Linked DNA regions of Aliidongia dinghuensis. The protein of the gene in region 2 interacts with the protein of the main gene of each other region in a pairwise test. Links are inferred from orthologs where the notes say so. Each region holds a gene or a part of one and is shown on either strand. Other genes may lie near its edges.

The links.
Region 1: the proteins of ndk (region 2) and IEY58_RS11535 interact in binary tests that used the Escherichia coli proteins (3 or more experiments, as listed by UniProt). The link is inferred for Aliidongia dinghuensis from one-to-one orthologs.

What each region holds. Positions count from the first base shown.
Region 1 is NZ_BMJQ01000005.1:217,955-221,802, reverse strand. Bases 1-2,749 are described here. They hold IEY58_RS11535 (5-formyltetrahydrofolate cyclo-ligase), read right to left. Parts: upstream 1,793-2,749; coding sequence 1,208-1,792; downstream 1-1,207. Other genes in these bases: IEY58_RS11515 (hypothetical protein), read right to left, coding at 2,731-2,749; IEY58_RS11520 (hypothetical protein), read right to left, coding at 2,399-2,623; IEY58_RS11525 (cell division protein ZapA), read right to left, coding at 1,992-2,402; IEY58_RS11540 (TIGR00282 family metallophosphoesterase), read right to left, coding at 340-1,152; IEY58_RS11545 (ATP-binding protein), read right to left, coding at 1-231. Outside these bases: more of IEY58_RS11515, read right to left, coding at 2,750-3,330; IEY58_RS11510 (lysozyme family protein), read right to left, coding at 3,327-3,848. UniProt on the Escherichia coli protein: Involved in the removal of 5-formyltetrahydrofolate.
Region 2 is NZ_BMJQ01000008.1:287,651-292,843, reverse strand. The notes cover bases 1,092-4,085. They hold ndk (nucleoside-diphosphate kinase), read right to left. Parts: upstream 2,803-4,085; coding sequence 2,380-2,802; downstream 1,092-2,379. Other genes in these bases: IEY58_RS17035 (leucyl aminopeptidase), read right to left, coding at 3,414-4,085; IEY58_RS17040 (DNA polymerase III subunit chi), read right to left, coding at 2,941-3,390; IEY58_RS17050 (DUF1203 domain-containing protein), read left to right, coding at 1,833-2,300; IEY58_RS17055 (amidohydrolase family protein), read left to right, coding at 1,092-1,745. Outside these bases: IEY58_RS17060 (MFS transporter), read left to right, coding at 1-925; more of IEY58_RS17055, read left to right, coding at 888-1,091; more of IEY58_RS17035, read right to left, coding at 4,086-4,910; LPS export ABC transporter permease LptF, read left to right, coding at 5,169-5,193. UniProt on the Escherichia coli protein: Major role in the synthesis of nucleoside triphosphates other than ATP. The ATP gamma phosphate is transferred to the NDP beta phosphate via a ping-pong mechanism, using a phosphorylated active-site intermediate.

The DNA of each region.
Region 1 (3,848 bases), on a different replicon or contig from region 2:
CGAGGCCAGCGTCACGACCAGCGTATGGTCCTCGACGATGGCCGCCTCGGGCCACACGACCGCCTTGAGCTCGTCCTTGGCGACGACACGGTCGCGCCGCTCGACGAGCGCCACCAGCAGGTCGAACGGCCGCCCGCCGATCGCGACGGCCTCCTCCCGGCACGTCAGGATTCGACGATCGGGCCTGAGACAAAAGGGGCCGAACCGAAAGACACGCTCAACATCGGGCATGGAGACAGTTTCCGAAGCACCGGCGGCCTTCAGGGTACGAGATAAACTGATGCGGCTATAAAAATTTTTTGCTTGGGCTTTGCTATGATTCGATGACGCTCGAGTTCCTTAATCCGGCCAGGCCGGCTGCAGCCGGCCGCCAACGCGGATGGGTGCCACGCGCTTCGCCAAGCCGGTCGCGTCGTCCGTCTCGACGAACACGCCGCACACCGTTGCCTCGCCCTCGGCCGGCGTCAGCCGTTCGCCCGGCGTCTTGCGCACGAAGCGGTGGATCGCCGCCTCCTTCTGCATGCCGATGACCGAATCATAGTCGCCGCACATGCCGGCGTCGGTGAGGTAGGCCGTGCCCTTGTTCAGGATCTGCGCGTCGGCGGTCGGCACATGGGAGTGGGTGCCGACGACCAGCGAGACGCGGCCATCGAGATAATGGCCGAGCGCCATCTTCTCGCTCGTCGCCTCGCCATGGACGTCGACCAGGATCGCCGCCGTGTTGGAGCCCAGCTGCCGGCCGGCGAGCTCGCGGTCGAGGCAGGCGAACGGGTCGTCGAGCGGGTCCATGAACAGGCGGCACATGACGTTGATCACGACGATGCGGCGGCCGTCGGCCAGCTGGAACACGCGCGTGCCCTTGCCGGGCGTGCCGACCGGGAAGTTCGCCGGCCGGAGCAGGCGCGGATCGGCGTCGATCGAGCCCATGAGCTCGCGCTGGTCCCAGACATGGTTGCCGGTGGTGATGGCGTCGACGCCGACCTCGTAGAGGCTCTTTGCGATCTTGTCGGTGATGCCGAAGCCGCCGGCGGCATTCTCGCCGTTGACCACGACGAAATCGGCGGCGAGCTCACCCTTGAGCCGCGGCATTTCCTTGATCACGGCTTCCCGGCCGGTCCGGCCCAGGAGATCGCCCAAAAACAACAAACGCATCGATCGTTCCCGTTGGCCCGTCCCGCGCGTAGATACGGGACCGGCGGTCGCTGAATTAGATGAAGCCCTGCTCGGTCAGAACCAGATCGAGCACCTGATCATGCGCGCCGACCGGCACTTCGGCCACTTCCTGGGCTGCATAGGCGATGCCGACGGCGGTGATCGGGCCATCCGCCCGGAGTGCTGCGAGCGTCCGGTCATAGAAGCCGGCGCCATAGCCGAGCCGGTGGCGCCGCCGGTCGAAGGCGAGCAGCGGCACCAGCAGCAGGTCGGGCATCAGCACGGGCATGCCCTCGGCCGGGTGCGCCGTGCCGAACGGCCCGGCGACCAGCGCTGCGGCCTTGTCCCAGCGCCGGAACTGCAGCGCCTGCCCTCGGCCCATGACCACGGGCAGCGCCAGGGCCGCACCGGTCGCCGCCGCAAGCGCCGTCATCAGCGGCCGGACGTCGATCTCGCTCTGGATCGACCAGAAGCCCGAGACGACCCGCGGCCGGAATGCCGCTAGCCGGTCGAGCCCGTGGCGGACCAGCGCCGCGCCGGCAGCGGCGGCGTCGGCACCCTGCGCCCGCTCGCGCGCCTCGGCCGCGGCGCGGCGCAGCGCCGCCTTGGCCTGGCTCAGCGGATCGGGCGCAGGAGTCATGACATACTTTCAGGCGAAAACGGGAAGGACCCAGAGCGGAGCCGCATCGGCCGTTGGACTTGTCGCACCCTCGTGGCCTGCAGTGCAGGTGGGAACCGTTTACCGAAACCACGGCTCCGGCAGGGACAGCTCCCGAGAGGTACTTTATGGCCCCGGGGTCTGAACTTCCTGACGCACCGCGCAGCCCCGCTCCAGGCCCCTAGAGGTAGTCCTGCTCGAGCGCCGCTGCAATGGCTTCGATGCGACCCGCCAATGTGTCGAGCGCATCGGCCAGCTCGGCCTCCCGCGGATCCGGCGCCGGCGGCACTTTCGGTGCCGCGGCGGCGAACGGCTCCGTGGCGAGGCCACCCGTGCCCTGGCTACTCTGCGCCACAGCGTTCTTGAGCTGGCTCAGCGCCTGGTCGGTGTCGACGAGCTCGTCCGTGATCATGAGGCTGGCCATGACGAGCAGGCGCGCGTCGCCGACCTGCCCCACCGCCTTCACCAGCTGGCCGACCTTCTGGTCGAGATAGGCGCCGAGGCGAGCGACATGCGCCTCCTGCCCATTGTCGCAAGCGACGGAATAGTTACGGCCGTTGACCGTGACCTGGACCGAGCCCATTGCCGTCATGCCTCCAGCGCCGTCTTGATCAGGTCGATCGCGCCGTCGAGCCGTTCGGTGACCGCGTCGGTCCGCTGCGTGAGCTCGGCGAACTCGGCCTGGGCTTGCGCAAGATCCTGCGCCAGCTGCCGCTGCTTGTCAGTGCTTCGCCCGCGCTGCCCCGCGACCGCCGCCTCGAGCCGGTCCACCGCGCGCGTCAACCGCGCCGCCGCCGCCGCCAGATCCGCCATGCCCGAATGCCCCCGCGCCCATTCCCATCGTCCCGATGAGCGTTAGCCGCAAGGCCGGGCGCGGTCAATGGCGAGGCCGCCTCACGCGCCGCGAGGGGCGTTGCCGCTTACTTCTGCGGCGTTGCCGCCTGGCTGCGGCGCTGCTTGGCGGCCGGGCCGGCCGATCGCTTCGCCAATTCGCCCGCTTCCTCGTCAGTGAGATTCCGGCCGGCCCGATACTCGTCCTCGACGGCCTGACGGCTGACCGCCATCATGCTGGTGATCTTCAGGTCGTCCGGGACCTCGCCAGCCGTAACGATCTCGACGATGTCTTCCTGGCCGATGGCATTCTTGCCGGCGCGCTTCAAAAAGAAGGTGCAGAAGTTCAACCCGGTGCCGTTGCACCAGGCCATCTCGGGAAATCTCACCCGCAACGGTTCCTCGCCGGCAGCCGGCAGGTTCACCGAGTTGAAGCTGGTGGTGGGCGGGATCACGCGATAGGGCCGGTATCCCGCGGCGATCATGGCCTGCCGCATGGGGATGTAGTCCGAACCGATCGGCAGCGTCGCCGCTTGCTCCGCCGCGGCCGCGGTCGGGCCAAGCCCGACCAGCAGGGCCAGCAGCCCGAGCATTAACCCGAGCATTCCGGCGGGCCAGCGCAATCGGACGGGAGTGCGGGCGCAGCATCGCGCCCGTTCGGTCCTGCAGTGAACCATCGTCTCCATCATTCGCTCCGATATGCGCGGCGATGACGCTCGTAGATCTGCTTGATGCGTTCGTAGCGCACATAGGGCTGGCCGGCCATTCGATTGGCCTTGCCCGGTCCTTGAGGCAAGGCATTCCATTCGGGCGCCGCCGCTGTGATGGCGCCGTCCATGTCGCCGGCCAGCAGCGGCGCCATCGCGCCGCGGTCGACCAGCCGCTGCACCGCCATATAATCCTGCGTTGCCGGGGAGAAGTCGGTCAGCCCGAGCCTCTGGCTGAGCCCGTCATAGGTTGCCCGGGTGATCTGATAGCGGCCCGCCGGCGAATGCCCGGCGGCACCAGGGAAGCGGGCATAGCTGTCGAAAGTCTTACCACCGTAAAGATTGTTGTACTTGCCGCCTTCGGCCTCTGCGATCGTATCGAGAAACGCGCGAACATTCGGGCTCTTCAGGTATCGGTCGAGCAGCGCCAGGCGGGACGACGCCGCGGCACCGGGCGGCGCGGCCTTGGCCTCGCCGGCGGCCGTCGTCGCAAACCAGCC
Region 2 (5,193 bases):
GGCGGCGGGCGCGGTACTGATGGCGGAAATCATCCGGCCGGAACATCGCGGCAAGGCGCTGGGCGCGGTGCAGAGCGCCTGGGCCGTCGGCTGGGGCGGCGCGGTGCTGCTCTATGCCGCCGTCTTCTCGGTTGCGACGCCGGAGGTAGCCTGGCGCGTGCTGTTCGCCATCGGCCTGCTGCCGGCAGCGCTCGTGCTCTATGTCCGCCGCGGCATTCCCGAGCCGGCGCGACGCGACGCTCCTTCCGAACGCGCACCGTTCTTCGCGACACTCTTCGGCATCTTCCGGCCGGAGACGCTGCGCGCCACGCTCGTCGGCGGCTTGTTCGGCCTCGGCGCCCATGGCGGTTACTACAGCATCACGACCTGGCTGCCGACCTATCTCAAGGCCGAGCGCGGCCTGTCGGTGCTCGCGACCGGCTCCTACCTGGGCGTGATCATCGTCGCCTTCTTCTGCGGCTGCGTCATCGCAGGCCAGCTCCTGGACCGGCTCGGCCGCCGATTGACCGTCGCCGGCTTCGCACTCGGCTGCATCCTGGTCGTCATCGCCTATGTCATGCTGCCGATCGGCAACGGCGCGATGCTGCTCCTGGGCTTTCCGCTCGGCTTCTTTTCAGCCGGCATCCCGGCCAGCATGGCGACCCTGTTCAACGAGCTCTATCCCGGCGGCACGCGCGGCACCGGCGTCGGCTTCTGCTACAATTTCGGCCGCATCCTTTCGGCCGTATTCCCGACGCTCATCGGCTATCTGAGCGGCTCGATATCGCTCGGCACGGCGATCGGCCTCGACGCGGCCTTCGCCTATGCCCTCGTCCTGCTGGCACTGGCACTCCTGCCGGAGACCCGCGGGAAGACCCTCGGCACCGCAGCCCCAGCGGTCGAGGAAGATGCGACGGAGCTGGTCCCTCACGGCAGCCGCCTCTGAGAAGTCCCGGAGAGCCATCATCGCCATCGACACCCACGCCCACGTCTTCACGCGCGACCTGCCGCTCGCCCCGGGGCGGCGCTACGCCCCGGGCTACGACGCCGACATCGACGCCTACATCGCCCGGCTCGACCGGTACGGCCTCGACCGCGGCGTGCTGGTCCAGCCGAGCTTTCTCGGCACCGACAACAGCTATCTCATTGAGGCGCTGGCCGAGCACCCGACGCGGCTGCGCGGCATCGCCGTCGTGGCACCGGACATCGCGCGGACGGCGCTCGACGATCTGGAACGCGCGGGCGTCGTGGGGCTGCGGCTCAACCTGATCGGCGAGCCGGACCCGCCGTTCGGCTCGCTGCGCTGGCGCCGGCATCTTGCCGCCGTGGCCGAGCGCGGCTGGCAGATCGAGATTCAGGCCGAGGCGCATCGGCTGAACTGGATCCTGCCGCCGCTGGTCGATGCCGGCGTCGCGGTCGTGGTCGATCATTTCGGCAAGCCAGATCCGGCGCAGGGCGTGGACGATCCGGGCTTCCGCCATCTGCTGTCGCTAGGCCCCTCCCGTGCCGTCTGGGTCAAGCTCTCCGGCGCCTATCGCACGGGCGACATCGAGCGTGGCCGGGCAATCGCCGCCGCCGCGGTGCCATTGCTCAAGGAGGCGTTCGGGCTCGACCGGCTCGTCTGGGGCAGCGACTGGCCGCACACCCAGTTCGAAGCGGTCGCAAGCTATCCGAACGCGCTGGCGCTCCTCGGCGAATGGCTGCCCGATGCGGCCGAGCGCGCCATTGTCCTCGGCGAGAGCGCGGCGCAGCTCTTCCGGTTCTGACGAATAGCGGCGCAAGAACCGGAACGTCGCTGGCGCCGGGCCTTCCTAGAGTGGCGGCATCGCGTCACTCGAAGGGATCCCTGCGCCATGAACTTCCGTATCACCGGCCTCTCGCCCGAACCGTTCCGTGCCTTGTTCGGCCTTAGCGACGAAGAGCTCGCCTGCCGCGGCGCCCAGCGCGTGATCGCCGACGCCAAGCCCGGCTATCCGGACCGGATCGAGGTCCGCGATGCCGAGGTCGGCGAGCCGCTGCTGCTCGTCAACTACACCCACCAGCCCGCCGACACGCCGTATCGTGCGAGCCACGCCGTCTTCGTGCGCGAGGGTGCCGAGACGACCTATGACCAGGTCAATGAAGTGCCCGACGCCATGCGCAGCCGGTGGCTGTCGGTCCGGGCGTTCGATGCCGGCCATCTGATGATCGATGCCGACCTCGTCGAGGGCTCGGCGCTCGAAAGCCTGATCGAACGGTTCCTCGCCAACCCGGATGTCGCCTATCTGCAGGCGCACTACGCCAAGCGCGGCTGCTACGCGGCGCGGATCGAACGCGCCTGACCGGTCGGCCCGCCCAAAACAAAACCGCCGCCGGATCGCTCCGGCGGCGGTTTCCGTTTCGACCGAGGTTGCCCGGAAGTTAGGCAACGATCTCCGAGGTGGCGAAGAAGAACGCGACCTCGATCGCGGCATTCTCCAGGCTGTCCGAACCGTGGACCGAGTTCGCCTCGATCGATTCGGCGAAATCCTTGCGGATGGTGCCCGGCGCGGCGTTGGCCGGGTTGGTGGCGCCCATGATCTCGCGGTTCTTGGCGACGGCATTCTCGCCTTCCAGCACCTGAACCACGACCGGGCCCGAGGTCATGAACGAGACCAGATCCTTGAAGAACGGCCGTTCGCGATGCACGGCGTAGAACTGGCCGGCGATCGCCTCGCTCATCAGAATGCGCCGCTGGGCGATGATCCGGAGGCCGGCCTCTTCGAAGCGGGCGTTGATCTTGCCGGTCAGGTTGCGGCGGGTCGCGTCGGGCTTGAGGATCGACAGGGTGCGCTCGATGGCCATGGCCTCGGGTCTCCAGAGGGATGAGAAAGGGTCCGACGGCAGGTCCGTCGCGAAAGAGTGGCGCCTTATAGCCGCAAGCACGCAATGGGAGCAACGCTTCTGCCCACAGGCAAGCCCTGCGTCAGACTCTGCATCGCGTCAGGCTTTGCGTTCCCAGCCGCCGCTCGGCTTCTGCTGCCAATAGGTCAGCTGATGGCCCTCCGCCTGGTAGCGTTTCCAGCGGGTGCGCGCGGCTGAGACCTGGTCATCGTCACCGCCGTCGAACAGGTCGAGGCAACGCTTGAACGGACCCACGTCGGACATTTCGGCGCCGCCGACCTGAGCCAGGAGCTCCGCCCCGTTCGGGTTCTCGTCGGCGGCGGTGAGATAGATCGGCTGGTCGGCACTGCGGCCGTCGCGAGCGCTGCCATGCGGCAGGAAGGTGCCGGCGTCATAGGTCCAGAGCTGGACCACGAGCCGCTCGACCTCGGCCTCGTTCGGGACGCGGACGAGCACGCGCAGGCCCGCCGCGAGCGCCTTTTCGAGGAGGCGCGGCAGCGCCTCCCCGAGCGGGCTCCGTTGCAGGTGGTAGAAGCCGATCTCGGTCATGATGCGGCCGTCACCTGCATCACTCAGTCTTCGTAATGCTCGGCGATGAAGCGCTCGAGCAGGCGCACGCCGTAGCCGGTCGCCCCCTTGGGCACGGTCGCCGCGTCCTTCTTCGACCAGGCCATGCCGGCGATGTCGAGATGCGCCCACGGCACGCCATTGACGAAGCGCTGCAGGAACACGCCGCCGATCGAGCTGCCGGCATTGCGGTCACCGGTGATGTTCTTCATGTCGGCGACATCGCTGTCGATCGCCCGGTCGAACGCCTCGCCCAGCGGCATGCGCCAGAGCGGCTCGCCGACCGCCTTGCCGGCCGCCGCCAACCGCTCGGCCAGCTCGTCGTTGTTCGAGAACAGGCCGGCATATTCGCTGCCAAGCGCCACCAGGATGGCGCCCGTCAGCGTCGCAAGATCGATCATCAGCCGCGGCTTGAAACGGTCCTGGGCGTACCAGAGCGCGTCCGCCAGCACGAGACGACCCTCGGCGTCCGTGTTGTTGACCTCGATCGTCTGGCCTGACATCGAGGTCAGGATGTCGCCCGGCCGGATCGCGTTGCCGTCGGGCATGTTCTCGGCGAGGGCCACGACGCCCACGACATTGGCCCGCGCCTTGCGGCCGGCCAGCGCCTTCATGAGCCCGATGACCGTGCCCGAGCCGCCCATGTCCCACTTCATCTCTTCCATGCCGGCGCCCGGCTTGAGCGAGATGCCGCCGGTGTCGAACGTGATGCCCTTGCCGACGACCGCGACCGGCGCCGCCTGCTTGTCCTTGGCACCGAGCCAGGCCATGACCACGAGCCTGGGCGGCCGGACCGAACCCTGGCCGACGCCCAGGAGCGCGCCCATGCCGAGCTTCTTCATCTTCTTCTCGTCGAGCACCTCGACCTCGACGCCAAGCTCGGCGAGGCTGGACGCCTGCTCGGCCAAGCTCTCCGGATAAAGCACGTTGCCGGGCTCGGACACGAGGTCGCGGGTGAAGAAGACGCCGTCGGCCAGCTTGTCGAGATCGGCGAAGAACTTCTTGGCAGCGGTCGCGGCGTCGCTCTGCACCGCGAGCTTCTTCAGGGTCGGCTTCTGCTCCGCCTTCATCCGGGTGCGGTACTTGTCGAAGCGGTAGGAGCGCAGGCGCGCCCCGAACGCGACATTGGCCGCGATCTCGGCCGGCGGGAGCGCCACGCCGTCGACGGCGCCCAGCCGGACCGTCGCCTCGCTCTCGCCGGCACCGTTCAGATGGGCCACGAGCGAGCCGCCCAGCGCCTGCAGCGCCAGGGCATCAAGCTCCGCCGGCTTGCCGAGGCCGGCGAGGACAATGCCATCGATGGCGAGATTGGCGGGCGCCAGCACGGCCAACAGCTGCCCCTTCTTGCCCGTGAAGCGGCTGGACGCCATGGCGCGGGCGAGCGCGCCGCCGCTTTCCTTGTCGAGCGCCGCGGCGGCGGGGGAGAGCACACGGTCTTCACCGACGCCCACGACGACCGTACCGGCCTTCGGCACGCCCAGTTCGGCGAAACTGATCTTCATGATGTTCCTTCTCGATTTTTCTATGCCGGCTCTTTCGCGAGGCCCCATGAAGGAGCGAAGCCGGTCTGGTCCTTATGTTTCTCTGGTCGCGTCGACCCGTGACGATTTGTCTAGCATTCCGCCGGCCGAACCGCCACCCGGCCGTGAACCGAGCGCAATCCGGGCGGGCGACACAACCGAGGAAAACGCCGAACAGCCGTTCCATGTGCAATTCGGCCTAGGTTTTGCCGGAATCGACTTTGTATACTCGCGCCCGCCATGAACCGCCTTACCCGCTACATCT